Regions from separate parts of the Variovorax sp. P4_B11 genome, predicted to be linked through region 1. Evidence: predicted binding sites of a transcription regulator. Region 1 holds the regulator's gene; each other region holds the start of a gene.
The links. The regulator sigma-54, encoded in region 1, starts transcription at its own class of promoters, with help from an activator protein. The targets are predictions, from matches to a motif close to TGGCANGNAANCTGCTTT.
Positions count from the first base shown of each region.

Region 2: AC1DYD_RS17550 (CmpA/NrtA family ABC transporter substrate-binding protein) is a predicted target of sigma-54. The motif match lies at 6,327-6,344, and genes of this name have one in related genera.
Region 3: AC1DYD_RS36410 (transglutaminase family protein) is a predicted target of sigma-54. The motif match lies at 6,436-6,453, and genes of this name have one in related genera.

Region 1 is NZ_JBFUHO010000010.1:75,396-84,913, forward strand. It holds gene AC1DYD_RS12375 (THUMP domain-containing class I SAM-dependent RNA methyltransferase) at 1-1,194, opposite strand, end outside; gene AC1DYD_RS12380 (sensor histidine kinase) at 1,257-3,026, shown strand; gene AC1DYD_RS12385 (cytochrome b) at 3,045-3,647, shown strand; gene AC1DYD_RS12390 (YceI family protein) at 3,644-4,228, shown strand; gene AC1DYD_RS12395 (YceI family protein) at 4,267-4,884, shown strand; gene AC1DYD_RS12400 (phospholipase D family protein) at 4,915-6,519, opposite strand; gene AC1DYD_RS12405 (RNA polymerase factor sigma-54) at 6,522-8,102, opposite strand; gene lptB (LPS export ABC transporter ATP-binding protein) at 8,116-8,910, opposite strand; gene lptA (lipopolysaccharide transport periplasmic protein LptA) at 8,907-9,518, opposite strand, start outside.
Region 2 is NZ_JBFUHO010000018.1:22,343-31,860, forward strand. It holds gene AC1DYD_RS17525 (ABC transporter ATP-binding protein) at 1-696, shown strand, start outside; gene AC1DYD_RS17530 (phenylacetaldoxime dehydratase family protein) at 720-1,808, shown strand; gene AC1DYD_RS17535 (LysR family transcriptional regulator) at 1,986-2,927, opposite strand; gene AC1DYD_RS17540 (ABC transporter ATP-binding protein) at 3,217-4,059, opposite strand; gene ntrB (nitrate ABC transporter permease) at 4,071-4,922, opposite strand; gene AC1DYD_RS17550 (CmpA/NrtA family ABC transporter substrate-binding protein) at 4,925-6,277, opposite strand; gene AC1DYD_RS17555 (carbon-nitrogen hydrolase family protein) at 6,500-7,540, shown strand; gene AC1DYD_RS17560 (molybdopterin-dependent oxidoreductase) at 7,533-8,585, shown strand; partial or broken gene AC1DYD_RS17565 (hypothetical protein) at 8,682-8,951, opposite strand; gene AC1DYD_RS17570 (HoxN/HupN/NixA family nickel/cobalt transporter) at 9,025-9,518, opposite strand, start outside.
Region 3 is NZ_JBFUHO010000078.1:17,015-26,532, forward strand. It holds gene glpK (glycerol kinase GlpK) at 1-1,340, shown strand, start outside; gene AC1DYD_RS36395 (alpha-E domain-containing protein) at 1,362-2,318, opposite strand; gene AC1DYD_RS36400 (circularly permuted type 2 ATP-grasp protein) at 2,349-3,848, opposite strand; gene AC1DYD_RS36405 (DNA internalization-related competence protein ComEC/Rec2) at 3,934-6,384, opposite strand; gene AC1DYD_RS36410 (transglutaminase family protein) at 6,509-9,518, shown strand, end outside.

The sequences.
Region 1 (9,518 bases):
GCCCGCCACCATGTCGAACTTGAAGAGCCGGCACTCGATCGGCCCGTTCCACATCGGCACCCGGCGCGATTCCTTCAGGCGCATGCGCTTGGGCAACTGCAGGTCGGGCGTCAGCACCCAGGCGGTCCAGCCGGCATAGTTCTTCTTCCAGTGGCTCGCGAGCTGGACGAAGAACTCGCCGCCGTCCTCGGTCTGCGCGTCCTCGCGGCCGCGCGCCACGCCGCCGACCTCGATCCGCTCGCCATAGGGCGGGTTCAGCACGATCACGCCCGACTCGGCCGGCGGCATGCGCTGCAAGGCATCGCCGCCGCGGAACTGGATCGCCGCCGCCACGCCTGCGCGCTCGGCGTTGCGCTCCGCGAAGTCGACCATGCGGTGCGAGACGTCGGAGCCGAAGATCGCCAGCGTACGCTGCGCCACGGGCGGCACGGCCTCGGTCTTCAGCGCCGACCACACGTGGGCCTGGAAGGGCAGCAGCTTCTCGAAGCCGAAGCGCCGCAGCGAGCCGGCCGCGATGCCGGAGGCGATCTGCGCCGCCTCGATCGCGATCGTGCCGCTGCCGCAGCAAGGGTCGTACAAGGGCGCGCTCGCCACCGTGCCGGTTTCCGGGTTCCACCAGCCGCTGGCCGCCAGCATCGCCGCGGCCAGGGTTTCCTTCAGCGGCGCATCGCCCTTGTCCTGCCGCCAGCCGCGCTTGAACAGCGGCTCGCCCGAGGTGTCGACATACAGCGTGCAGGTGTCGGTGGTGAGGTGCGCGAAGACGCGGCAGTCGGGCCACTGGGTCTCGATGCTGGGCCGAACGCCGCCCGCCTTGGCACGGAAGCGGTCGGCGATCGCATCCTTGATGCGCAGGGTGGCGAAGTTGAGGCTCTGCAGCGGGCTGTGCTGCGCCGTGGTCTCGATCTTGAAGGTCTGCTTCGGCGTGAACCAGATCTCCCAGGCGACGCCGCTGGCGATCGCGTAGAGGTCGTTCTCGCTGCGATACGGCGCATGCGCGAGTTCGATCAGCACGCGCTGGGCCAGCCGGCTGTGGAGATTGAGCTTGAGGGCGTCGCGCCAGTCGGCGCGCACCCGCACGCCGCCGCGCAAGGTGAGCAGGTCCTGCCCCGCGCGGCCGGTCAGCGCATGCACTTCCTGCGCCAGGAAATCCTCGACACCGGCGGCGCAAGGGAGAAAAAGAGAGAGATCGTTCACCCCGCGATTGTCGCCGCGACGGGGCCCCGGCAGCGCCTCGGTGATCTATAGTGGACCGGCCGATGAGCTCCTCGCCCACCCCCGCACAGCCCGAGGCGTCCGCCACCGACCGGTTTGCCATCCGCTGCGAGGTGCTGCGGCTCAGTGCCCAGCCCAGCGGGCCGGTGCTGCTGTTCCAGTTCCTGCTCGACTGCGGCGTCGCGGCGCTGTTCGCCTGGCGCTACTCGGTGCCGCACGCGGTGGCCTGGATCGCGCTGATCGCCGCCACCACCGCCTACCGCGGTTTTTTCCCGCAGCGGCTCCCCGCGCAAGTGACCCCCGCCAACCTGCCTCCCGCCTTGCGCGCGCACACGCTGCGCATCGCGCTGCACGAAGGCGCCCATGGCCTGGCCGGCGTGCTGCTGTTCGATCCGGCGGATTCGACCTCGCAACTGCTGATCGGCCTGGTGGTGATGGCGATGACGCTGTCCTCGGCCTTCTCGGTGTCCTACTACACGCCGGCCATGCGGCTTGCGATCACGCTGCTGCTGGCGCCGACCATCGTGATGGGCCTGGTCTTCGGCGCCCCGCTCATGAGGGTGCTGTCGCTGCTCGGCATCGGCCTGCTGGCGATGGTCTGGAAGCTGGTGGCGGAACGCGCGCACCAGCTCGAGGAGAACATCGGACTGCGCCACAACGAAAGCGCGTTGCGCGAACAGGCGTTGGCCGGCCTGCAGCAATCGCAGCAGGCCCAGGCCGAGCGGCTGCGCTTCTTCTCGGCCGCCAACCACGACCTGCGCCAGCCGGTGATGGCGATGGGCCTGCAGGCCGAGGTGCTGCGCCAGCAACTGAACGCCGGCGAGGACATGGTCACGGTGCTGGGCACGGTGGCCGCGCTGTCGAGGGCCCAGCAGGCGCTCGAGGGGCTGACCAACCAGTTGCTCGAGATCGGGCGCATCGAGGCCGCCGCCGACCCGATCTCGCCGGCGGCGGTCGCACTGGCGCCGCTGCTGTCCGAATTCGCGCGCCAGGCCGGCAGCGGCCGGGTGCGGGTGCGCTGCCCGGCGAACGCCGTGGTCTGGACCGACCTGGTGGCGCTGCGCCGGATCCTCGGCAACCTGGTCGACAACGCGCTCAAGTTCACGCCTCGCGGCCGCGTGCTGCTGGCCTGCCGCCAGCGCGGCGAAGCCTGGCGGATCGAGGTGCGCGACGCCGGCATCGGCATCGCACCGGAGGCGCAGGAGCGCGTGTTCGGCGACTTCGAGCAGGTCGGCAACATCGAACGCAACCTGCAGCGCGGCCACGGGCTGGGCCTGGCGATCGTGCGGCGGCTGGCCCTGCGGCTGGGCGTCGAGATCTCGCTGCGCTCGGCACCGGGGCGCGGCTCGGTGTTCGCCTTCGCGCTGCCCGCAGCCCCGCAGGGCGCGCCGCTGGCATCGGCTGCAGCGGCGGGCGTCGAGACCGCGACGGCACCGGGAACGCAGGCGCTGCGCCCCGGCCTGGTCGTGCTGGTGATCGAGGACAACGCGGTGGTGGCCGACAGCATCGCGGCACTGCTGCGCCTGTGGGGGGCCCGGCCACAGATCTGCGGCAGCGCGACCGAGGCGCTCGCACTGCCCGATCTGGCAGCCTTCGACATCGCCCTGTGCGACATCCGGCTGCCGGGCCCGCTCGACGGCATCGCGCTGGCGACCGAACTGCAGCGCCGGCGCCCTTCCCTCCCCCTCGCGCTGGTCTCGGCCGACATCGACGACGCGACGCAGCAGCTGGCCCGCGAGCGCGGCTGGCAGGCGCTGCGCAAGCCCGTGCAGCCCGCGACGCTGCAGGCCTTGCTGCGGCGGGTGCAGCGCTGAAGCGCCTATGCGTCGACCATGCCCGCCCAGCCTCCGCCCCCCCTGGCCGATATCCCCGATGCCCCGCGCTACGGCACGGTGGCGATCGCCCTGCATTGGCTGCTGGCGCTGATGATCCTGAGCTCTCTGGGCGTCGGCCTGTCGATGACCGGCCTGCCTTTCTCGCCGCTGCGCCTCAAGCTCTACAACTGGCACAAATGGGCCGGCATCACGATCCTGGCACTGTCTGCGCTGCGCCTGCTATGGCGCCTGTCGCACCCGCCGCCGCCGCTGCCGAGACGCATCCGGGCAGCGATGCCGGGCTGGCAGCTGGCCGCGCACCGCGGGCTGCACCTGCTGCTGTACCTGCTGTTCTTCGCCGTCCCGCTGCTGGGCTGGGCCTACAGCTCGGCGCTGGGTTTCCCGGTCGTCTGGCTCGGCGTGCTGCCGCTGCCGGACTTCGTGCCGGTCGACAAGGCGTTCGCCGAATCGGTGCTGAAGCCGCTGCACCACGCCGGCGCCTTCAGCCTCGCCGCGGTGGCGGCAGTCCATGTCGCGGCCGCGCTCAAGCACCACTTCATCGACTGCGACGGCCTGCTCGACCGCATGTCGCCGCTTTCACGCCGAAGGCATTTCCCATGACCCTGTTCTCCCTCGGCCGCGCCTTGCTGTACGCGGCCGCATCCCTCGTTGCCGGCGCAGCCGGCGCCGAGCCGGCGACACCGGCCAAGTTGCTGCCGGCTCCGAGCCAGATCGTCTTCGTGACCAAGCAGATGGGCGTGCCGGTGGAAGGCGCCTTCAAGAAGTTCGACGCCCAGGTGGCCTTCGACCCGCGCCAGCCCGAGGGCGGCAGCGTGGCGCTGCAGATCGAGGTCGCGAGCGCCAGCCTGGGCCTGCCCCAGAGCGACGCCGAACTGCCCAAGCCGGCCTGGTTCGACAGCCAGCGCTTCCCGAAGGCCGACTTCCGTTCCAGCAGCATCAAGGCGCTGGGCGGCGGCCGCTTCGAGGTCGCCGGCCGGCTGACGATCAAGGGCAGCACCAGGGAGGTGCTGGTGCCGGTCGAGATCACGCAGTCCTACGGCCAGTCGACCGCCAGCGGAAGCATGACGATCCAGCGCCTCGCCTTCAAAATCGGCCAAGGCGAATGGACCGACACCTCGATGGTGGCCGACGACGTCCAGGTCCGCTTCAAGCTGGTGCTGACCGGGCTCGGCCCCCTGTGAAGTCCACCGATGTTTCCACGTTCACCCGAAAGCTCGTCATGAAGAAACTGCTCACCTTCGCCGCGCTGACGGCCGCGGCTGCACTGGCCGGCGCCCAGCAGGCGCCCGAGGCGGCGGCCAAGCCGGCGGGCGGCCCGGTCAAGGGCGCCAGCTACGTGGTCGACCCGACCCATACCTTCGTCAACTACGAGATGGGCCACTACGGCACCACCACCAACCGCGGCCGCTTCAGCACCAAGGACGGCCAGATCAAGATCGACCCGTCGGGCACCGGCGGCAAGGTCGACATCACGATGGACATCAGTTCCATCAACACCGGCGTCGACCTGCTCAACCGCCACCTGCTGAGCAAGGACTTCTTCAACGTCGCCGAGTTTCCGATCGCCCGCTTCGTCGCCGACCGCCTCGACTTCAGCGGCGACAAGGTCACGCAGGTCAACGGCACGCTCACCCTGATGGGCCAGACCCGACCCGTGCTGCTCAAGGCCAACCGCTTCAACTGCTACCTGAGCCCGCTGATCAACCGCCAGATCTGCGGCGGCGACTTCGAGACCACGGTCGAGCGCAGCCAGTGGGGCATCAACTGGGGCCTGGCCTTCGGCTTCGAGGACAAGGTCAGGCTGCTGGTGCAGGTCGAGGCGGTCAACATCCAGTGAAGCGGCGCGCGGGCCCGGGGCCCGCGGGTTCTACAGCAGGCTCTCCGGCGCCAGCGGCGCGAGCAGTTCCAGCATCACGCGGTCCCACAGGCCCGCGTCGGGCTCGACGGTGAGCACCGGGTCGGCACCGTCTTCCATCGTGACCCATTCGAGACCTTCGCTGCCTTCGGCAAAGCGCACCCGGTAGGCGCCCTGCTGCTTCAGCACGTCGAGCAGCTTGAGCATCTGCTGCGCCATCTCGGGGCTGGCGATGAAGAGGCCGATCTCGGTGTTGTGGTTGTCCGAGCGCGGGTCGAAGTTCATCGAACCCAGGAACAGCGCGCGGCGGTCGAAGATCGCCGCCTTCGCATGCAGCCGGCCGACCTGCGAGCCGAACAGCCCGAGCCGCACGCTGCGCTTGGTGCGCGCCGAGCTCAGCTCGTGGATCTCGACGCCGAGGCGCAGCATGTCGGGCCGGTAGCGCCGGTAGCCGGTGTGGACCAGCGGCTCGTCGGTGGCCGCGAGCGAATTGGTGACGACGCTGATCCGGACCCCGCGGCCGCGGACCTCGCGCATCACCTCGAGCCCGGCCTTGCCCGGGATCAGGTAGGGCGACACCAGCGTGACTTCGGAACGCGAGCGCCGCATCTGCTCGATCACGTTGTAGCGCACGCTGTCGACATCGAGCAGCGGCACGCCGCCATAGGACGCGGTCTTGCCGACTACGCGGTCGGGCGCGTCGGCATAGGCCTCGGCCAGGGTCCAGATCAGGTCGAGCCGGGCGCCGTCCTTCAGCTCCGGCCCCAGCGGCGCGTAGCCCAGGACGTCGTTCGGCGCCGGCGGCCGCGGCGCCGGGGTGTTGGCGGGGCCGGTGGCCTGCTCGAAGCGCCGCTGCAGTTCCTCGGGCGTCAGCGAGGAAGCGACCACGGTGCCGATCGGCCGCACGTAGGGGCTGTTCCAGTAGAGATCGAAGAGGCTGCCCAGGCGCTTCGCCAGCGCACCGGCGACGAAGGTGTCGATGTCCAGGAAGTTCGCGCCCGCGGCCTGCGCGAAATATTGGCTGCCGATGTTGCGCCCGCCCGCCACCGCCATCGTGCCGTCGGCGATGAAGAGCTTGTTGTGCATCCGGCGGTTCACGCGGTCGAAGTCGAACAGCGAACGCGAGAAGCGCTGCACCATGCTGCCGCGCCCGGCCGGGAACGGATTGAACAGGCGCAGCTCGAGGTTCGGCGTCGCGGCCAGCGCCAGCAGCAGCTCGTCCTCGCCGGAGGTGTAGAGGTCGTCCATCAAGAGCCGCACGCGCACGCCGCGCAGCGCCGCGTCGCGCAGGCTGCGCAGGAAGTAGCGGCCGGTCTCGTCGTTCTCGATCTGGTAGTACTGGACGTCCAGCGTGCGCTCGGCGCGGCGCGCCAGCTGCAAGCGCGTGTCGAGCGCGAAGTCGCCGCCGGGCATCAGCCGGAAGCCGCTCAGGTCGGGATCGGGCGCGGAGGCCTTGGCGATCCGCCCCAGCGTGGTGGCCGTGGAGGCCGCGATCGCGCTCGATGGCTGGCGCTCGAAATCGGCCGGCAGCATGGCGCAGCCGCCGGCCAGCACGGTCGCCGCCACGAGTGCCGCGCCGAGCCACCCGCGCACCCTCAGGCCCCGGCCGAGAGGCATCGCTAGAGTGCCTTGCGCAGATTGGCCGGCGCGATGCGCAGGGCCTCGCGGTATTTCGCCACCGTGCGGCGCGCGCATTCGATCCCCTGCTCCTTGAGCATCTCGGAGATCTGGCTGTCCGACAGCGGCTTCTTGAGATCCTCGGCGCTGACGAACTGCTTGATCAGCGCCCGCACCGCGGTGCTCGACGCGTTGCCGCCGGTCTCGGTGCCCAGCGCCGAGCCGAAGAAGTACTTGAGCTCGACCGTGCCGTAGGGCGTCGCCATGTACTTGGCGGTGGTCACGCGGCTGATGGTCGACTCGTGCAGGCCGAGCTCGTCGGCGATCTCGCGCAGCACCAGCGGCCGCATCGCCAGCTCGCCGTGCACGAAGAAGCTCTTCTGCCGCTCGACGATCGCGTTCGACACCCGCAGGATGGTGTCGAAGCGCTGCTGGATGTTCTTGATGAACCAGCGCGCCTCCTGCAGCCGCTGCGACAGCGCCTGGCTGCCTTCGCCCTTGTGCTGCTTGAGCGCACCGGCGTAGATGTCGTGCACGCGCAGCCGCGGCATGACCTCGGGGTTCAACATGACGCGGAACTTGGTGTGGGTGCCGTTGCCGATGCGCGTGACGATCACGTCGGGGATCACGACGTTGCGTTCGACGTCGACGAAGCGGCGGCCGGGCTTGGGCTCGAGCCTGGCGATCAGCTGCAGGGCCGCGCGAACCTCTTCCTCGTTGCTGCGCGTGAGGGTCGCGAGACGCTTGAAGTCGCGCCGCGCCAGCAGCTCCATCGGCTGCTTGCAGATCGCAATGGCCGTCTCGCGCACCTGCGCCTCGTCGGCGCTCTCGCCGGGATGCGCCAGCGCGCGCAGCTGGATCGTCAGGCACTCGCCGAGGTTGCGGGCGCCGACACCGACCGGCTCCAGGCTCTGCAGCAGGCCAAGCGCGACCTGGAAGTGGTGCACTAGGTCGTCGAACTGGTCGTTGTCGTCGCCGGCCAGGCCCGAAGCCAGGGCCGGCAGCGAATCCTCGAGGTAGCCGTCGTCGTTGAGCGACTCGATCAGGAAGCGCAGCGCGGCGCAATCGGTCTCGCTGAGCCGCAGGCCCAGCGCCTGCCGGTGCAGGAAGGATTGCAGCGACTCCTGGCTGCGCGCCAGCTCGGTGGCGTCGGTGCGCTCGTCGTCGCCCAGGTTGTTGGTGCGCGCCGGGGCGTCGCCGCCCCATTCGCTGTCGTCGGGCGCCAGGTCGACCGTGCCGTCGCCTTCCCAGTCGGGCTCGGCGTCGACGGCGTCGGCGGTGGCCGTCTCGGTTTCGGACGCGGCGACCGCGACTTCGGCCGGCGCCGATGGGCCCGGCGCGAAATCGCCCTCGACTTCGGCCTGCCGATCCTCGTCGCGCACCGGCGCATCCGCCGATTCCAGGCCGAATTCCTCGCGCGCCGCCTCCTCGGCAGTGCGCTCGAGGAACGGGTTGTCGTCGAGCATCTGTTCGACTTCCTGGCTCAGCTCGAGCGTGGACAGTTGCAGCAGCCGGATCGACTGCTGCAGCTGCGGCGTGAGCGCCAGGTGCTGGGAGACGCGAAGCGAAAGCCCCTGCTTCATCGAGATTGGGCTCCTACATCCGGAAGTGTTCGCCCAGGTACACGCGCCGTACCTCGGCGTTGTCGACGATCTCCGAAGGCGTGCCTTGTGCCAGCACGTGCCCGTCGCTGATGATGAACGCGTGATCGCAGATGCCCAGCGTTTCACGCACGTTGTGGTCGGTGATGAGCACGCCGATGCCGCGCTCCTTCAGGAAGTTGATGATCCGCTGGATCTCGATCACGGCGATCGGGTCGATGCCCGCGAAGGGTTCGTCCAGCAGGATGAAGCGCGGCTGGGTCGCCAGCGCCCGCGCGATCTCGACCCGGCGGCGCTCGCCGCCGGACAGCGACAGCGCCGGCGAATCGCGCAGGTGGTCGACCCGCAGGTCGGCCAGCAGTTCGGCGAGACGCTCTTCCATGCGCGCCTTGCCGAGCGACACCATGCGGCCCTGCTCGTCGGGCTCGCTCTGCAGTTCGAGCACGGCGCGCACGTTTTCCTCGACCGTCAGCTTGCGGAAGATCGAGGCCTCCTGCGGCAGATAGCTCAGGCCCATGCGCGCGCGGCGATGGATCGGCATGTGGGCGATCGGCTCGCCGTCGATCATGATGTCGCCGGCGTCGGCCCGCACCAGCCCGACGATCATGTAGAAGGAGGTGGTCTTGCCGGCGCCGTTGGGGCCCAGCAGGCCGACCACTTCGCCCTTCTGCACGGCCAGCGACACGTCCTTGACGACCTTGCGGCTGCCATAGCTCTTTTGCAGGCTGCGCGCCTCCAGCCGGCTGCCCGGCTGGCCGTCGCTGGCACTGATCCCGGCTGCTTCGATCACTTCTTGAAGTCTCCGCCCAGCGTGGTGGTGGAACGCAGGCTGTTGCCCGGCGCCGGCGTGGCGGCGGGCTTGGCGGCGCCGGCCGCCGGCGCCGCGGCCGGCACGGTCGCCGGCTTGGGCGTCAGGATGGCCTTCACGCGGCCGCTCGGCTGGGTCGCCACGCCGGCGTTCGGCGGCAGCGACGCGCCATTCACCGTGAAAGTGTCGTTGCTCTGGTCGTAGACGATCAGCGGACCGCTGCTCTCGTCGCTGGGCGTGGCGCCGATCAGGCGGCGCATGACCGCGCGGCGGATGAACTTCACATTGTCGGCGCGGCTGTCGTACTCGATGACCTCGCCCTCGCCCTCGATCCACTCGTCGGTGCCGGCATTGCGCTTCTGCTTGAAGTAGGAGAGCTTGCCCGGTTCGGCCGTGACGACGCCGTACTGGTAGCCCTCGGGGTCCTGGCGGACGTCGATGCGCGCGCCGCGGATCTGGATCGTGCCCTTGTTCACCAGCACGTTGCCGGTGAACACGCTGGTCTGCTTGAGGTCGTCGTAGCGCATCGCGTCGGCCTCGATGTTCATCGGCTTGCTCCGGTCAGCCTGCTCGGCCTGGGCCAGCGATGC
Region 2 (9,518 bases), on a different contig from region 1:
CCAATCCTCGAAGTTCTTGCGCTGAAGGCGGGCTATGGCTCTAGCCAAATTCTCTTTGACATCACCTTCAATGTCTATGACGGTGAATGCGTCTGCCTGCTCGGCCGTAACGGGATGGGCAAGACGACCACGATGCGCAGCGTACTCGGCCTGACACGTCGCCTCGGTGGCAGTGTGCGCTTCCGCGGTCGCGATCTCGGCCGAGCATCGGGCTTCGAGGTTGCCAGGCTGGGCATCAGCCTCGTGCCAGAGGACCGACGCATCTTTGCTGATCTGACCGTCGAGGAAAATCTGCGAGTTGCGGATGCGCGCGGTGAATGGACGCTGTCGCGCGTATATGCGCTCTTTCCCGAGCTTCAGGAGTTCGCGACTCGCAAAGGTGGGCTGCTGTCGGGTGGACAGCAGCAGATGCTGACCATTGCGCGTTCGCTAATGACATCCCCCCGCCTCCTGCTGCTCGACGAGCCGTCGGAAGGGATCGCCCCCATCGTCGTGCAGCGGCTGCGCGACCAGATCCGGGAACTCAAGCGGTCTGGGCTGACCCTGGTGCTGGCCGAGCAAAGCCTAGCATTCTGCCTGGCAGTGTCTGACCGGGTCGTTGTGCTTGAGAAAGGACACGTGCGCTACAGCGGAACAACCTCCGCATTCTCGAGCGATTCTGCATTGCAGAAGAGGCTGCTTGGCGTAGGGCACTGATTCACACTACTGAAGAAAACCATATGACAGCAAGGATCACCGAGAACGCGCCGGCGGAAGCCTACGGCCCCTCAGATCGCCGATTCCCCTTGCGCAAGCGCGAGGGATTCATTCCCCAAGTGCAGCGCTGGTCCTTTCAACTGCCGCCCGACTGCATGCAGATGCGCGTGGGCTTCCTGGCGGTGCAAGGCCTGGACGATGCAGCGCTCGAGCAAAGCGCCTTCTTTCGATGGGCACAGAGTGCGCTGTCGCATGCTGCCGGGCCGACGACCTTTGATCACGCCCGCTTCACCGACGCGCAGGGATTGCGCAATCACGTGATTGCAGCCTACTGGGTTGACGAGCGCCGGTTCGAACGCTGGCGCTCTGACGACGTGCTGCAGTCGTGGTGGGCCTCGAATGAACGTCTGCACGACAAGACGGGCGTGTGGCGCGAGATATTGCGCGTGCCGCGTGAACGCCAGGAGAGCATCTACTGGCGGGACTATCCGGCAGGCCTAATGTCGAGCGACGAGGTAGCGATCTATCCGACCCCTTACTGTGGCTACTACGGTGCGATGCGCGACCGCATTCCGCTGGCCGCGCGTGATCCCCTGGATGCGCCGGACGACTTCGGGCTTGTTGAGCAGACCGGGCGTGCTGGGTACGGCGAACGCTGGCGTATCACCCCGCCTCACAATCTGGCCGTGATCCGCTCAGCCAATACGTGGGGACGCATGGACGAGGAGCAACTGGCCGACTACGAGAAGAATCTGAGGCAGCCGCTGGACAACGGCATGGCCTACTTGCGCGAATCACCGTTGCCTACTGGATGTGCCTCGTTGCGCATGCAGCGCAAGTTCGACACGCAGGGGCGCCCATTGCCCGAGGAGCATGCGCTGGGGCATTTCCTTTCGCTGCGCCACATGGAGGCTTGGGCTGAGAACCACGCCACGCATGCGGCAATCTTCAAAGCCGCGATATCTCGCTACAAACGCTACGGCACTGACAATCAGCTGCGTACTTGGCATGAGGTCTATGTGCTTCCGGCCGGCGATCAGCTCTTCGAGTACATCCATTGCGGTCCGGAGACCGGTCTGCTGCGATGGTTCGATGGCGAGCGTGTGGGCTGAAAGAAAGACTGTTTCGCGGCGTAGGGGCTTCCGCCGGCGAGGGGACCAGCCCGTGCTGGCAATGTCCATGCACGTGATGGAAAGTCCGCGGGTAGCGAACCGGCCGCCGTCCTGAGGACCTGGTTACCGGTGCTGCATCTGAATGCCCGCGGACGAGGCCAGATGCGGGTGCGTCGGCTAACCGCGCGGCTCCACGTCGGGGGGACCGTTAAGCCACTCTTGCTTCGACTCAAAGAGCTGCTGCAGGTACTCGGTGACGGCCCGGATTCGGGCGGAGTATTGGAGGTCATGGTGCACGCTCACCCAGAGCGTTCGCATCACCCTCGCCGTATCGGCAAGCACCGGCACCAGCGTATCCTCTTTCACCACGGAGAACTTGGGAAGCAACACCAAGCCCAGGCCAGAGGCTGCGGCGGCCATCTGCGCCAGCATGCTGTTGGACTGGAAACTCATGTGAGGTCGTGTGATCAGTTCATCGAGCCAGCGTACAGCGTCGAGTTGGATCAGGTCGTCGAGATATCCCACGAACTGATGTTTCGGAAGTTCGGACAGCCCGGTGGGTGTTCCGTGGTTCTCCAGATAGCTCGGCGACGCATACAGGTACAGCGCGAACGAGCCCGCTGTCTCGCATGCCAATCCTTGCCCTATCGGCTTGAAGAAGCTGACGAAGACGTCGGCTTCCCTGCGGCTGACATTGACAACAGAAGGGGAGGTCACGAGTTCCACTCGTAGCTTGGCGTGCTTGCACAGCAGCGACTCGAGGTGGCGAGCCACGAACGTGGTACCGATCCCCTCCATCATGGCGATGCGCACGCTGCCCGACGGCTCTCTGTCGGTTCCGCCGAGCTCCTCCTGAAGCGACAGGACCGCCCGCTCCATGTTGTCCGCCTGAAGCGCGAGAACATGAGCCAGTTCGGTGGGTTTGAGTCCGGCGCGTCGACGTTCGAACAGGGGACCGCCCAAGCACAACTCCAACTGTGACAGCCGACGACTGACCGTCGAGTGATCGATATGAAGTTGCCTGGCCGCCTGCGACAGGCTGCCGGTGCGATTGATATGCAGAAACAGGCGCACATCGTCCCAATTGAGATTGGTGAGAGGTACCTTCTTGGTCGTCATGCAGCCTTCTTGTGCGTGGTCATATCCAATGTTTCTTCTCCTTTAAATATCAGGTTGTATGGTGATGCGCAATACAGACGAACACTGCGCTTGACCGGCAACGATGGGAGTGGGAAAGCAATTTGCGTTCCATCGCCAGCGGCAATGCGCCACGGCAGTCACTGGACCATGGCGTTTGATGCATGGGAGGCTGGCTGGCGCGCGAGGGCCCGAGCAGCCGTTCTCGTGGCGAGGAGGGCTCTTCGCCCGCGGTTGAAGGTTCGGGCTGGAGAACGGGGCCGAGAAGTATTCAGCCCGTGGGCTGTTCGACGTGGGCCTGGCGGCGGTACAGGAAGTCCATCAGTGCGCGCCTGCACTCCGCATAGGTCGGGTCGGTCGCCAGGCTGACGCGATCGCGCGGGCGCCCTATGGGGACGTCCAGGATCTCCCCGATCCGTGCCGCGGGACCGTTGGTCATCATGACGATGCGGTCCGCAAGGAGCACCGCCTCGTCCACGTCATGCGTGACCATGACCACCGTGCTTTCCGTTTTCTCGACGATGCCGAGCAGCTCGTCCTGCAACTTGGCGCGCGTGAGCGCGTCGAGCGCGCCGAAGGGCTCGTCCATCAGCAGGACCTGCGGTTCCATCGACAGTGCCCTGGCGATGCCGACGCGCTGCTTCATGCCGCCTGAGATTTCGCTGGGCTTCTTGTGCGCGGCATGCGCCAGGCCGACCATCTCGAGCGCCGCCTCGGTGCGGCGATCGACCGCGGAAGCAGACTCGGCACGAAACACGCTGCGCACGGCCATGCGCACGTTGTCGAAGCAGCTGAGCCACGGCAGGAGAGAATGGTTCTGGAACACCATCGCCCGCCGAGGTCCGGGCCCACGGATGACCTCCCCATCGCACGAGACGGTTCCCGCGGTCGGGGATGCCAGGCCGGCGAGAAGGTTGAGCAGCGTGGATTTGCCGCAACCGGAGTGGCCGATCAGGGCGACGAACTCGCCCCTGCGAATCTCCAGATTGATCTCGCTGAGCGCAGGAAATTCGCCTTTGGGCGTGCTGAAGGTCTGCCGCACACCGCAAACGCGCAGGAACCCGGGCGTTGCGGTCGAGGCAGTCGAAACAGTTGAGAAAGCTGGCCGCAACATCGTCTGACCTTTCATTCACGGAAGCTCAGCTGCTTCATCAATGCGCCCAGCAACTGGTCGAGCACCAGGCCGACAATGCCGATCATCACGATGGCGACGATGATGCTGGAGATCTGCAGGTTGTTCCATTCGTTCCACACGAAGAAGCCGATCCCGCTCTGGCCCACCACCATCTCCGCCGCCACGATCACCAGCCAGGCGATGCCGATCGAGATGCGCATGCCCGTGAGGATCATGGGAACTGCTGCCGGAAAGACGATCTTGCGCGCGCGCTCCAGTGGCGTGAGTCCGATGACGCGACCGACATTGGTCCAGTCCTGGCGCACGCTCGCGGTGCTGTACAGGGTGTTGAGCAGGATGGGCCAGATCGAACAGATAAAGATGATGAAGATCGCCGAGGCGCCGCTGTCCTTCAGCGTGTAGAGCGCGAGCGGCATCCAAGCCATGGGGGAGACGGGCCGCACCAGCTGGATAAAAGGATTCAGCGCCTGACCCAGCCATGGAACCAGTCCCAGCAAGAAGCCCAAGGGAACTCCGACCAGCACGGCCAGGGCGTAGCCGCTGAACACGCGCCTGAGCGAGTCGAGCAAGTGCCAGGCAATGCCCAGGTCGTTCTCGCCATTGCGGCGGAATGGATCCGCAAACAGTTCGCCGGCGCGCTTGAACACGTCGATCGGGGTCGGAATGGCCGAGCGCTCCACGGATGCACCGGGGCTCTTGCCCATCAGCCTGTCGTAGTCCGAAATCTCTGCCGGCGCGCTGCCGCCCCCGCTGGAGGCAAGTGCCTGCCAGACTGCCAGCAAGAGCAGGCCGATCGCCAAGGTGGCCAGCCAGGAGCGTGAGGTCGGGACCGAGCCCTGCATGATCACGCCCTGCCCTGCGACTTCAGATAGTCGGCGGGGCGGTCGGAGTCGAAGCTCTTGCCCAAAATGGTTTCCTTGCGGAATCCGACCTCAGGCGCCCTGCCACCGCGCTCCTCGATGAGGCGTTTTGCATCCGTGGCCAGCATCACCTGGCGGGCGAGGCCCTTGTAGTCCAGGTCCTCCTTGATCATGTTCCATCTGCGCATCTGGGTCAGCAGCCATACCGCGCTCGAGTAGTGAGGAAAGGGCTGGAAGTCGATGCGGCGCGGCAGGGTCTTCACGTTGCCAAGGCCATCGGCATACCTGCCGGTCAGGACCTGGTCCACGACCGTTTCGGGCTGGTTGAGATATTGGGGCTGGGCAAGGATCTTGGCCATCCCTGCGCGATTGGCAGGCTCGGACACATGCAGGCTCGCTGCGATGATCGCGCGGTAGGCGGCCATGAAGCTGTTCGGATGGGCCTTGATCCAGGCCTCGGTCGCTGTGACCGAGCAGCAAGGATGCTCCGGCCAGATCTCGCTCGATACCAGGTGAATGAAACCCGCGCCTTCGTACACGGCCCGTTGGCCGCCCGGCTCGCCGCCGAAGAAACCGTCGATGTTGCCCACGCGAAGGTTGGACACGTATTCGGAAGGAGGAACGACGCGGTAGGACACGTCCCGCTCCGGGTCCAGCCCTGCCGATGCCAGGTAGTGGCGCAGCTGGAGCATCTGGTGGGATTGCTCGAACGGCACGGCGAACCTGAAGCCCTTCCAGTTCTTCGGGTCGCGGTTGTCCTTGTGCTTCATCGCAAGGACCAGCGAGTTGCCGTTCTGGTTGAGCACCGTCATCACACGGGTGGGAATGGGAGCGCCGCCGATGCCGGCGGACATGGCCAGCGCAACGGGCATCACCTGCTGGGAGATGTCCAGTTCGCCGTTGACCATCTTGTCGCGAATCAGCGCGATTCCGGCGATCTTTTGCAGGCTCAGTTCCAGCCCCTCGCGCGGGAAGAGTCCGAGCTGCTCCGCATAGATCAGCGGCGTCGCGCAGGTGATGGGCAGGAATCCGACAGCGAGCCGCTTCTTCTCCGGCGCCCCCTTGCGCTCCTGCGCGACGGCGGCAAGCTGGGTCAGCGGCGTGAGTGCCGTGAGCGCGGCCAGCGCCCCTGCCCGACCCAGCGTCCTGACGAATGCACGCCGCAGGCCCTGCTCGGGAAAGAGCCCGTGCAGCATGCCCCCGGCCATCGCCCCGGCCAGCGCGTCGTCGGCGTTCGCAGGCTGTCCTGCGAGACACTCTTCATTGTCACGATGCGTGCCACCGCATGCGCAGAGGCCGGTGCGGGAAAGGCGAACATACTCTTGTGATGGGTCCATGGGCCCTCAAGGCTGGGTTGAACGGATCAGGTCCGCGACACAGCAATGGTGAGCATGTTCCGTGCAAATGGCCGCCGGTAAATTCACAACCGGCTGTGCGCAGATCCTGCAAGGATCCGCAGCGCCTGTAAAAACGCACCTCTAGTTGCGTTTTTCGAGTATCTATGCGGCTGTACCGGCAACTATCCTGTGGGTCTCAGCAACGCATAGCGAGTACCTGACATGAGTTCATTGCCCCGGGTGAAGGTTGCCGCCGCCCACGCAGCGCCGGTACTGCTCGACAAGACCGCCACGACCGAAAAGGCCGTGTCCATCATCAAGGAGGCCGCCCTTCATGGCGCGCAGGTGATCGCATTCCCGGAGACGTATATCCCGGCGTTCCCGGTGTGGGCAGCCCTGTGGGCGCCCATCTACAACCATGATCTGTTCGAGGCGATGGTCGAGAACAGCGTCTACGTGCCGGGGCCCGAGGTGGCCTTGATTGCCGCGGCCGCCAAGCGCTTTGGGGTGTGCGTGTCGATGGGCATCAGTGAACGCAGCACCGTGAGCGCCGGCTGCATCTGGAACTCGAACATCCTGATCGGCGAGACGGGCGAGTTGCTCAACCATCATCGCAAGCTGGTGCCGACCTTCTACGAGAAGCTGGTCTGGGCGGCTGGAGACGGACAGGGGCTTCGGGTCGCCGAGACACGTTTCGGGCGCATCGGCGGACTGATCTGCGGCGAGAACACCAACCCGCTCGCACGCTTCTCGCTCATGGCGCAGGCGGAGCAGATTCATGTCTCCAGCTGGCCTCCGATGTGGCCCACGCGCAAGCCGTCGGGCGGCGGAAACTTCGACAACGTTGCGGCAAACCGTATTCGGGCGTCCGCCCATTCGTTCGAAGCCAAGGCGTTCGGAATCATCTGCGCGAGCTTCATGGACAAGGCGATGCGTGACTTTCTTGTGGATCGCGATCCGGCCGTGGCAGAGGTGGTCGACGGCACGCCGCGCGCCGCATCGATGTTCGTGGACCCGACCGGCACGCAGATCGGCGACACGCTCCAGCACGAGGAAGGGATCGCCTATGCCGAGTTCGACCTGAACAAGTGCATCGAGCCAAAGCAGTTTCATGACGTGGTGGGCTACTACAACCGATTCGACGTCTTCTCTCTGGGTGTCGAACGCCGCCGCCACGAGCCAGTCGCGTGGTCGGGGCCGTCCGATCCGCAGTTTCCGCGCCTGCTCGATGATGAGATGACTGCCGGGGTGCTGGATGAATAGCGCCAAGTTCCTGCCACCGCTGCCTGAAGGAGCTGAGCGCTCGCTCGTCATTGGCCGGTCTCCCGGATTCCATCTGAAGCCGCCACCCGCCCCTGCGGCGCTGCGCGACTTCATCACCTCCGATGCGCAGCTCTTCGAGACCATCCATATGGGCTCCGTCGAAGTCGACGCCAAGCGATGGCGGTTGCAAGTTGACGGGCTCGTCCGCAGGCCTTTCTCGATCGGGCTGGACGGTCTCAGGCAGTTGCCTTCTGTCTCCGTCACGGCCTTCCACGAGTGCTTTGGCAGCCCCCTGGTGCCGGCCGACGGCAATCTCTGGCGGGTAGGCAACGTACGGTGGACGGGTGTGCCGCTGGCTGTGCTGCTCGAACAAGCGCAGCTCGAGGCGGGTGCCACCCATGTCTGGTCGGACGGCCTCGACAGCGGCGAGTTCGGCGGCCGCAGGGTGAATCGATACCGCAAGGATCTGCCGATCTCGAAAGCGCTGTCTCACGAGGTGCTCGTGGCTTACGAGATGAATGGCGAACCCCTGACACGCGAGCGGGGCGGCCCGGTTCGCCTGGTCGTGCCAGGCTGGTTCGGCACCAACATGACGAAGTGGCTCTGCCGGCTGTCGGTCCAAGGCAGGCGTGCGAACTCCCCCTTCACGACTGTCTGGTACAACCGCGACGGCGAGCACGAAGGCAAAGTCATTCGAGAGCCGGTGTGGGCCGTCGAACCCAATTCGATGATCACCCATCCGGCACCCGGCGACACCATCTCCACTGATGATGTAGAAGTCAAGGGCTGGGCCTGGAGCAACAACGGCATCTGTAGCGTAGCTCTCAGCACTGACGGCGGGGCAACCTGGCAATCGACCGAGGTCCGGCCCCGACGAGAATTCGAATGGCAGCAGTTCGCGGCGGCGCTTCCGCTGCCGCGAACGCCCGGCCCGGTGAGCATCGTCGCGATAGCTCGGGACGCCGATGGATCGATCCAGCCATTGAGCGGAACACGAAGCGCGGCCCATTCGGTCCGGATCCAGCGAGTTCTATCGAGGCCTTGAACAGATTGACGATGTCTTCCTTCGACGCGGCTGGGATCGTGAAATGTCTAAGCTCCTCATGTTCTTCCGCGACGCGACCGCAAGAAAGTCGCGCATTCAGTCTCTTCTTGTTGGTCGGTCAGACAGGATCAGAAGTTCATCCAGCAGGCACGCGACGTGCAGCGCATTTCGACCCGCGTCATCGGCGATCTGATGCCTGCAGCTGGTGCCGTCCGCCACCATGAACGCGCCCGGCTGTTGTCTGATCGCTGGAAGCAACGACGCTTCGGCCATTTGCATCGAGATGTCGTAGTGGCGCGCCTCGTAGCCGAAGCTGCCAGCCATCCCGCAGCAGGAACTCTCAATCAACTGCAGTCTCGCATCTGGCTGAGGCCACCGGACCGCAGCCGCGCTGCATGCCTGAAGCTGTCGGTTCACCGACGTACGCCGCGGGGCGACATCAGGAGGGCCGCGAAGGAAGGGGTGCTGGGGGCGCGTCTTCCCGAAGGCCGGGCATGACGGCCGCTTGCGCACCACGTGCGCGCCTGGCATTCCACGCCCAGATGCCCAGCATGACAACAACCAGCGCAGCGCCGGCGAATGAAAACGCCATGTCGTCGAGTTCGACTTCCGGCAACAACGCCTTGGCCACGTTGTAGACAGCTACGCCGAATGACATGGCAACGATGAGCCAGCCCACTGTCCGGCGCACGCGGCGCCCTGCCTTCGGATTTTCGATGCCTCGGCCGATTCGGCAGATGATGCGGCCGTCCAGCGTATCGGTCACCATCATCCCTGCCGTAAAGGTCATCCCTGCGAGCAAGGCAGCCCATACGCCGCCGTTCTTGTTGCTGGCGACGTAGCCCCAGGCTGCCGCCTGTGTGGCGGTGTCGAAGACGGTGGCGAACAGCACACCAATGACCACCACCGACCAGGCGCTCGTCTGTTGCCGCA
Region 3 (9,518 bases), on a different contig from region 1:
CGAGCCAGCTGGCCACCGCCCGCGAGGTGCTGGCGAAGTCAGGCATGGCCGCCGCGGACATCCACGCGGTCGGCATCACGAACCAGCGCGAGACCACCCTGCTGTGGAACCGCAAGACCGGCCAGCCGGTGCATCACGCGATCGTCTGGCAGGACCGCCGCGCCGAGCCGCTGTGCGCGCGGCTGCGCGAGGATGGCATGGCCGACGCGATCCGCGAGAAGACCGGACTCGTGATCGACGCCTACTTCTCGGCCACCAAGCTGCGCTGGCTGCTGGACAACGTGCCCGGCGCGCGGGCTGCGGCCGAGCGCGGCGAGCTGGCCTTCGGCACGGTCGACAGCTGGCTGATCTGGCAGCTGACCGGTGGCAAGGTGCACGCGACCGACGTCAGCAACGCCTCGCGCACGATGCTGTTCAACGTGCACCGCAACGCCTGGGATGCCGAGTTGCTGAAGGCGCTCGACATCCCGGCCTCGCTGATGCCCGCGGTCAGGCCCTCGAGCGCGCATTTCGCCGACATCGATGCGGCCCTGCTCGGGCGCAGCCTGCCGATCGGCGGCGTCGCGGGCGACCAGCAGAGCGCCCTGTTCGGCCAGGCCTGCTTCGAGGCCGGCATGGCGAAGAACACCTACGGCACCGGCTGCTTCCTGCTGATGCACACGGGCGGGGCCTTCCAACCCTCGCACAACGGCCTGCTGGTGACCAGCGCGGCGCAGACCAGCGCCACGCCGCAGTTCGCGATGGAAGGCAGCGTCTTCGTCGGCGGCGCGGTGGTGCAGTGGCTGCGCGACGGCCTCAAGGCGATCCAGGGCAGCGCCGAAGTGCAGGCGCTGGCCGAGAGCGTGCCCGATGCCGGCGGCGTGATGATGGTGCCGGCCTTCACCGGGCTCGGCGCGCCCTACTGGGACGCCGATGCGCGCGGCATCATCACCGGGCTGACGCGCGGCACCACGGTCGCCCACATCGCGCGCGCGGCGCTGGAGAGCATCGCCTACCAGAGCGCGGCGCTGCTGCAGGCCATGAGCCGCGACGCGGTGGCCGCGGGCGGGGCCCCGGTGGCCGAGTTGCGGGTGGACGGGGGGGCCTGCGTCAACGACCTGCTGATGCAGTTCCAGGCGGACCTGCTAGGCATTCCGGTGGTGCGGCCGGAAGTCACGGAGACCACGGCGCTGGGGGCTGCCTACCTGGCGGGGCTGTCGACCGGGGTCTACAGCGACGTGGGGCAGTTGTCGAAACTGTGGCGGATCGAGAGGCGGTTCATGCCGACGATCGGGCGACCACAGGCCGAGGAATCGATGGCCCGCTGGGAGCGCGCGGTGCGTCAGGCCACTGCGGCCTGACAGGGCCGCGCATCAACGGCCTCAGTGCCCAGGCACCAAAAAGTCCTGGCTGATCCGCCACCCCAGTTCGTTCACCCGATCGAGGAACTGCGTCAGGTAGGCATGCAGCCCGGTCGCGAGGATCTCGTCGACCCGTGCGTACTGCAGGTCGGCCAAGAGCTTGCCGGCGCGGCGTTGCGTTTCGGCGCTCTGCTCGTTCTTGACCATGTCGAGGTTGTCGACCACCTCGCGCAGGCTCGCGTGCAGCGAACGCGGCATGTCGGCGCGCAGGATCAGCAGTTCGGCCACGCGCTCGGGCTTGATGACGTCGCGGTACACCTTGCGGTAGACCTCGAAGGCCGAGACGCTGCGCAGGATCGCGCTCCAGTGATAGAAGTCGTACTCCTGGTCCTCTTCGGTGGCGGTGCCGAAGAATTCGCTGTTGAGCGCATGGAACTTGACGTCGACCAGGCGTGCCGTGTTGTCGGCGCGCTCGAGGAAGGTGCCCAGGCGCGAGAAATAGAAGGCCTCGTCCTGCAGCATCGTTCCGAGCGTCACGCCGCGCGACAGGTGCGAGCGGAACTTGACCCATTCGAAGAACTGCCCCGGGTCGCGCTCGAAATCGCCCGCGCGCAGCATCCGGTTCACTTCGAGCCAGGTGGTGTTCTGGGTCTCCCAGGCTTCGGTGGGCAATGAGCCGCGCACCGCCCGCGCATTCTCGCGCGCGGCCCGCAGGCAGGACAGGATCGACGACGGATTCGACTCGTCCTTGACCATGAACTCCATCACCTCGTCGGGCTTGAAGCCTTCGTGCTTCTCGTTGTAGAGCGGCAGCAGCTCGCTGATCGACAGCAGGCCCTGCCAGCCGTATTGGGCCACCTCGGCCGACTGCGGCAGCATCGAGGTCTGGTAGTTGACGTCGAGCATGCGCGCGGTGTTCTCGGCCCGCTCGGTGTAGCGCGACATCCAGTAGAGGTGATCGGCGGTGCGTGACAACATCATGGGTGTGTGCTTCCGTGTGCTCTCTGATCAGGACTGGTTTTGCGACTGCGAAGGCGCCGGGGCGCGCGGCTTGGCGCTGCGATCGGCCTCGAGGATCCAGGTGTCCTTGGTGCCGCCGCCCTGCGACGAATTGACCACCAGCGAGCCTTCCTTGAGCGCCACGCGCGTGAGGCCGCCGGGCACCATCTGCACTTCCTTGCCCGACAGCACGAAGGGCCGCAGGTCGATGTGGCGCGGCGCGATGCCGGCATCGACGAAGGTCGGCGAGGTCGACAGGCTCAGGGTCGGCTGCGCGATGTAGCCGTCGGGCTTGGCCAGCACGGCCTTCTTGAAGTCTTCGATCTCGGCCTGGGTCGCGGCCGGGCCGATCAGCATGCCGTAGCCGCCGGCGCCGTGCACTTCCTTGACCACCAGGTCCTTCATGTTGTCCAGCGTGTAGGCCAGCTCGTCCTTGTTGCGGCACATGTAGGTCGGCACGTTCTTCAGGATCGGCTTTTCGCCGAGGTAGAACTCGATCATCTTCGGCACGTAGGGGTAGATCGACTTGTCGTCCGCCACGCCGGTGCCGACCGCGTTGCAGATCACGACGTTGCCTTCGCGGTAGGCCCGCATCAGGCCGGCGGTGCCGAGGGTCGAGGTCGGGCGGAACACCTCGGGGTCGAGGAAGTCGTCGTCGACCCGGCGGTAGATCACGTCGACCCGGCGCGGGCCGCGCGTGGTGCGCATGTAGACGAAGTCGTCCTTGACGAACAGGTCCTGCCCCTCGACCAGCTCGACGCCCATCTGCTGGGCCAGGAAGGCGTGCTCGAAATAGGCGCTGTTGTACATGCCGGGCGTCAGCACCACCACGGTGGGCTCGGCGGTGGCGGGCGGGGCCGAGGCGCGCAGGGTTTCGAGCAGCAGGTCGGGATAGTGCGCGACCGGCGCAATCCGGTTCTGGCTGAACAGCTCGGGGAACAGCCGCATCATCATCTTGCGGTTCTCGAGCATGTAGCTGACGCCGCTGGGGACGCGCAGGTTGTCCTCGAGCACGTAGTACTCGCCGTTGCCCTGGGCATCGGGGGCGCGCACGATGTCGATGCCCGAAATATGCGAGTAGATGTCGTTGGGCACCTTGACGCCCACCATCTCGGGGCGGTACTGGGCGTTGTTCAGGATCTGCTCGGCCGGGATGACGCCGGCCTTGACGATCTCCTGGCCGTGGTAGACGTCGTGGATGAAGCGGTTGAGCGCCGTGACGCGCTGCACCAGGCCTTTTTCCATCGATGCCCACTCGTGGGCCGGGATGATCCGCGGCAGCAGGTCGAAGGGGATCAGGCGCTCGGTGCCCGAGCCATCCTCGTCCTTCGCGCCATAGACCGCGAAGGTGATGCCGACCCGGCGAAAGATCAGCTCGGCCTCCTCCCGCCGCGACCGCATCACCTCGGCGGGCTGCCGGGCGAGCCATTGGTCGTAACGTTTGTAGTGGCTTCGCACTGCCGCGCCGTGGTAGGGCAGCTGCTCGTACATCTCATCGAATTTGTGCATGGGACGACCAATCTCCTTGACCATAGCTTAGCAAGTTCAAGGCCAAACCCCTCCGGAAGATGGCGGATATCGCGCCTGCCCGACTTCATGGCGGCACGTGATGCCAGTAGCGCCGCCCTCGCGAACGCTCGCAGCCCAGTTCCGACGGCGTGCTGCTCGACCATGTCGCCGCCCCGCAGCGGGACGACTCGGCCAACGCAATCCCGCGCTCCCGATAGCGCGCCACCACCTCCTCGGCCGGATGCCCGAAGCGGTTGCGGTAGCCGGCCTGGACCAGCGCGAAGCGCGGCTGCACCGCGTCGAGCAGCAGCGCGCTCGAGGAGGTCTTGCTGCCATGGTGCGGGACCAGCAGCAGGTCGGCGCGCAGGTCCGGCGTGCGGGCCACCAGCGCGGCTTCCTGCAGGCGCTCGATGTCGCCCGCCAGCAAGACGGTGGCGCGGCCGTTGCCGATGCGCAGCACGCAGGAGATGGCATTGGGCTTCGCCGGCACGAAGGATGCATAGTCGTCGCCCTGCGGGTGCAGCAGCTCGAAGTCGACGCCGTCCCAGCGCCAGCGCTGGCCGGCCTCGCAGCGCCGCGCCGGACGCACGGCCTGCAAGGGATGCCCGTCCTCGATCGAACTCAGCAGGCTCGCCTGCGGCTGCGTGGCGAGCACCGCGGCGGCGCCGCCGGTGTGGTCGCTGTCGCGGTGGCTCAGGACCACGAGATCCAGCCGCTCGCCGAACGCCCGCAGCAGCGGCACCAGCACGCGCTGGCCGGCGTCGCTTTCCGGGCTGTAGCGCGGCCCGGCGTCATAGAGCAGGCTGTGCGAGGCGGTGCGCACCAGCACCGCATTGCCCTGTCCGATATCGGCCGCCAGCAACTCGAATTCCCCCGCCGCCGGCCTTGGCGCCTGCCACAGCAGCGCCGGCAGCAGCAGGGGCAGTCCCAGCACGCGCACCGACCCTGGCAGCCGCATCGCCAGCAGGGCACCGCCGGCCACGCCCGCCACGGCGGTCCAGAGCGGCGGCGCGGGCATCGAGAAGCTCGCAAAGGGCAGCGCCGCGAGCCATCCCAGCACCGCGAGCAAGGCCTGCACCGACTCGGCGGCCAGGTGCCAGAGCGGCGGCACGATGACGCCCAGCATCGCCAGCGGCGTCACCACCAGCGTGACCCAGGGAATCGCGATCGCATTGGCCAGCAGACCGACGGCCGAGACCTGCTGGAACAGCAGCAGCGTGAGCGGCGTCAGCGCCAGCGTCACCACCCATTGCTCGCGCAGCATGCGCAGCAGGCGCGCGCCGATGCCGGCGGGCGCGCCGCCCGGCGCCGCCCCCTCGGCGGCGAACAGCACGCCCACGGCGACGAAGCTGAGCCAGAAACCCGCCTGCATCAGCGCCCACGGATCGGCTGCGACCACCACCGTGCAGGCGAACAGCCAGACGAAGGGCCAGGGCCAGCGCCGGCCCGTGAGGCGCAGCAAGCCGATGGCGGCGAGCATCAGAACGGTTCGCTGCGAGGGCACCCCCCAGCCGCTGAACACCGCATAGGCGGTGGCGAGCAGCACGCCGCCGACCAGCGCGGCATGCTGCGCCGGCCAGCGCAGCATCAGGCGCGCGCTGCGGCGCCACAGGGCACCGGCCGCCAGCGTCGCGAGCCAGGCGAACATCGTGATGTGAAGCCCCGAGATCGACATCAGGTGGGCGACGCCGGTGGCACGGAAGACGTCCCAGTCGGCGCGCTCGATCGCGTTCTGGTCACCGGTGACCAGCGCCGCGATCACACCGGCCTGGCGCGGGTCGCCGACGCGCTCGAATACGGCATCGCGCACCGCCTCGCGCAAGCGCTCCACGGGGTGGCGCCAGCCCGATGCCATGCGCTCGGGCGACGGATCGCGAACCCCGTTGCGCACTTGGCCGCTGGCGTGCTCGCCCTGCTCCCACATGCGCAGCTCGTGATCGAAGCCATGTGGATTGAGGCTGCCGTGCGGCGCCCTGAGCCGCACGGCAAAGCGCCAGCGCTCACCCGCGTGGATCGGCCCGAGGCCGGCCCCTGCAAGGGCCGGCGCGCCGGCCTCGGCGCGAGCCCACGGACCGCCACCCGGCGCGAACCATGCCAGCGAGATCCGCGACGGCACGCGCGGCGGACCTTCACCCTTCGACGCGGCGTCGAACCAGCTCGCCGATTCCACCTCGAACGAAAAGCGCAGGCCGCCCGGGCCATGCTGGGGCATGCTCGCGACCCGCCCTTCCAGACGCAAGTCGCGGCCTTCGAGGGCTGGTGGCAGTGCGCCGGCAGCATACGCAGTGGCGCGCCATCCTGCCAGGCCGCCCCCGGCCATCGCACCGAGCCACAACGCCAGCAACAGCCGCAGCCAAGCCGCCGGCCCCTGCCGCCGCGAGCGGAGCGCGAGCCAGCCCACCCCTGCGCCGGCAAGCAGGCCGGCATAGAACGCAGCGGGCCACAGCTCGGCCTGCTGCAATTGCAGCGCCGCGCCCAGCAGCGAGCCCGCCATCGCGGCGAACGCGGCCAGGGCACGCCCTTCCAGCCCGGCCATCACGGACCGAATTTCCGACGCATCTGCAATTCACTCCCTTGCGCACTTCTTTGGCGCGCAAATTGCTTTCTGTGTCGGCTAGTATGCGTCTCACTCCGAGGCACCCTCGACGCACCGAGAAAAAATGTCCATCCACGCCGCCCTCCACCACGTCACCCACTACAAGTACGACCGTCCGGTGCAACTCGGTCCTCAGGTGGTCCGACTGCGCCCGGCACCGCATTGCCGCAGCAACGTCATCTCGTATTCGCTGCAGGTCGAGCCCGCCGAACATTTCGTCAACTGGCAGCAGGACCCGTTCGCGAACTACCAGGCGCGGCTGGTGTTTCCCGAGAAGACGCGCGAGTTCAAGGTCACGGTCGACCTCGTGGTCGAGATGGCGGTCTACAACCCTTTCGACTTCTTCCTCGAGCCGCAGGCGGAGAACTTCCCTTTCAAGTACACCGAGTCGCAGGCCCAGGAACTGGCGCCCTATCTGGTGGCCGACGAGGCCACGCCGCTGGTCAAGGCCTACCTCGAGAAGATCGACCGCAAGGAACAGCGCACCATCGACTTCCTGGTCGGCCTCAACCAGCAGGTGCAGGGCGACGTCAACTACCTGATCCGCATGGAGCCCGGCGTGCAGACGCCCGAGGAGACGCTCGCCAACGCCTCGGGCTCGTGCCGCGACTCGGGCTGGCTGCTGGTGCAGCTGCTGCGCCATTGCGGGCTGGCCGCGCGCTTCGTGTCGGGCTACCTGATCCAGCTGACGCCCGACGTCAAGGCGCTCGATGGCCCGAGCGGCACCGAGGTCGACTTCACCGACCTGCACGCCTGGTGCGAGGTCTACCTGCCGGGCGCCGGCTGGATCGGGCTCGACGCCACCTCCGGCCTGCTGGCCGGCGAAGGCCACATCCCGCTGGCCTGCACGCCGACGCCGTCGAGCGCCGCGCCGATCGAAGGCGTGGTCGACGACGCCGAGGTCGAGTTCGGCCACGAGATGAAGGTCACGCGCATCCACGAATCGCCGCGCGTGACCAAGCCCTACACCGAGGAGCAATGGGCCGAGGTCCTGGCGCTCGGCGACCTGGTCGACAAGCGCCTGAAGGCCGGCGACGTGCGCCTCACGATGGGCGGCGAGCCGACCTACGTCGCCACCAGCGACCGCGACGCGCCCGAATGGAACACCGATGCGCTGGGCCCGACCAAGCGCGGCTATGCCACCGAACTGGTGCACAAGCTGCGCGCCGAATACGGCCAGGGCGGCTTCCTGCACTTCGGCCAGGGCAAGTGGTATCCGGGCGAGCAGCTGCCGCGCTGGGCGCTGTCGATCTACTGGCGCGCCGACGGCCAGACGCTGTGGCACAACCCCGAGCTGTTCGCCGACGAGCGGCACCCCACCCACTACACCAGCGAGGACGCACGCCGCTTCAGCACCGTGCTGGCGCATCGCCTGGGCCTCACCGAGCGCTTCATCCAGCCCGGCTACGAGGACGTCTACTACTACCTCTGGCGCGAGCGCCGGCTGCCGGTCAATGTCGATCCCTTCGATTCCAAGCTCGACGACGAGATGGAACGCGTGCGCCTTCGACGGGTGTTCACGCAGAAGCTCGATGCGGTGATCGGCTACATGCTGCCGATCGAGGCCGGCAACGCCGACAGCGACGCGCCCGCCCTCGAAGGCCCGGGCTGGAAGACCGGCCCCTGGTTCCTGCGCGACGACCGCATGTACCTGATCCCCGGCGACTCGCCGATGGGCTACCGGCTGCCGCTCGACTCCCAGCCCTGGACGAGCAAGGGCGACTACCCCTACCTGGTCGAGCGCGACCCGACCGCGCCGCTCGGCAGCCTGCCGAGCGCGGCCGACTACCGTGCGCGCTACACCGGCCTGCCGACCGGTGCGAGCGCCGACCGCGGCGCCGTGCCCTACGCCTTCGGCGCACCCGAAGCCGCGCCGGCAGCACTGCGCATGCAGTCGCCGGGCGACGGCCCGGCCCGCGCGGGCGACGAGGCCATCGACCCGACCAAGCCGCGCCAGCCGCGGCGCGGCGAGTCGGCCCACTGGATCACCCGCAGCGCGCTCTGCGTCGAGGTGCGCGACCCGCGCCGCGCCAATGGGCCGGCGGCCGAGAAGCTCGGCAGCGCCTCGGGCGTGCTGTACGTCTTCATGCCGCCGCTGGCACGTCTGGAGGACTACCTCGACCTGGTCGCCGCGGTCGAAGCGACGGCCGAGCAGCTCGGCGTCAAGATCGTCATGGAAGGCTATCCGCCGCCGCGCGATCCGCGCCTCAAGCTGCTGCAGGTCACGCCCGACCCGGGCGTGATCGAAGTCAACATCCACCCGGCGCACAACTGGCGCGAACTCGTCGACCACACCGAGTTCCTCTACAACGCGGCCTTCGAAACCCGCCTGTCGGCCGAGAAGTTCATGACCGACGGCCGCCACACCGGCACCGGCGGCGGCAACCACTTCGTGCTGGGCGGCGCGGTGCCGACCGACAGCCCTTTCCTGCGCCGGCCCGAGCTGCTCGCCAGCCTGCTGCTCTACTGGCACAACCACCCGTCGCTGAGCTACCTGTTCTCGGGCATGTTCATCGGCCCGACCAGCCAGGCGCCGCGCGTCGACGAGGCGCGCAACGACCAGCTCTACGAGCTCGAGATCGCGCTCAAGGAGATCGCCCGCAACCGCGAGATCTATGGCCAGAACATGCCGGCCTGGCTGGTCGACCGCACCTTGCGCAACATCCTGGTCGACGTCACGGGCAACACGCACCGCAGCGAGTTCTGCATCGACAAGCTCTACTCGCCCGACTCCAGCACTGGCCGCCTGGGCCTGCTCGAGCTGCGCGCCTTCGAGATGCCGCCGCATGCGCGCATGAGCGTCGCGCAGCAACTGCTGCTGCGCGCATTCATCGCCCGCTTCTGGGACGAGCCGTACCAGGCGCCGGCCACGCGCTGGGGCACCGAGCTGCACGACCGCTTCCTGCTGCCGACCTTCGTCAAGATGGACTTCGACGACGTCATCAGCGAGATGCGCCAGGCCGGCTTCGCCTTCGACCCGAACTGGTTCGCGCCGCACTTCGAGTTCCGCTTTCCCCTGGTCGGCCAGGTGCAGGCCATGGGCGTCGAGCTGTCGCTGCGCAACGCGCTGGAAC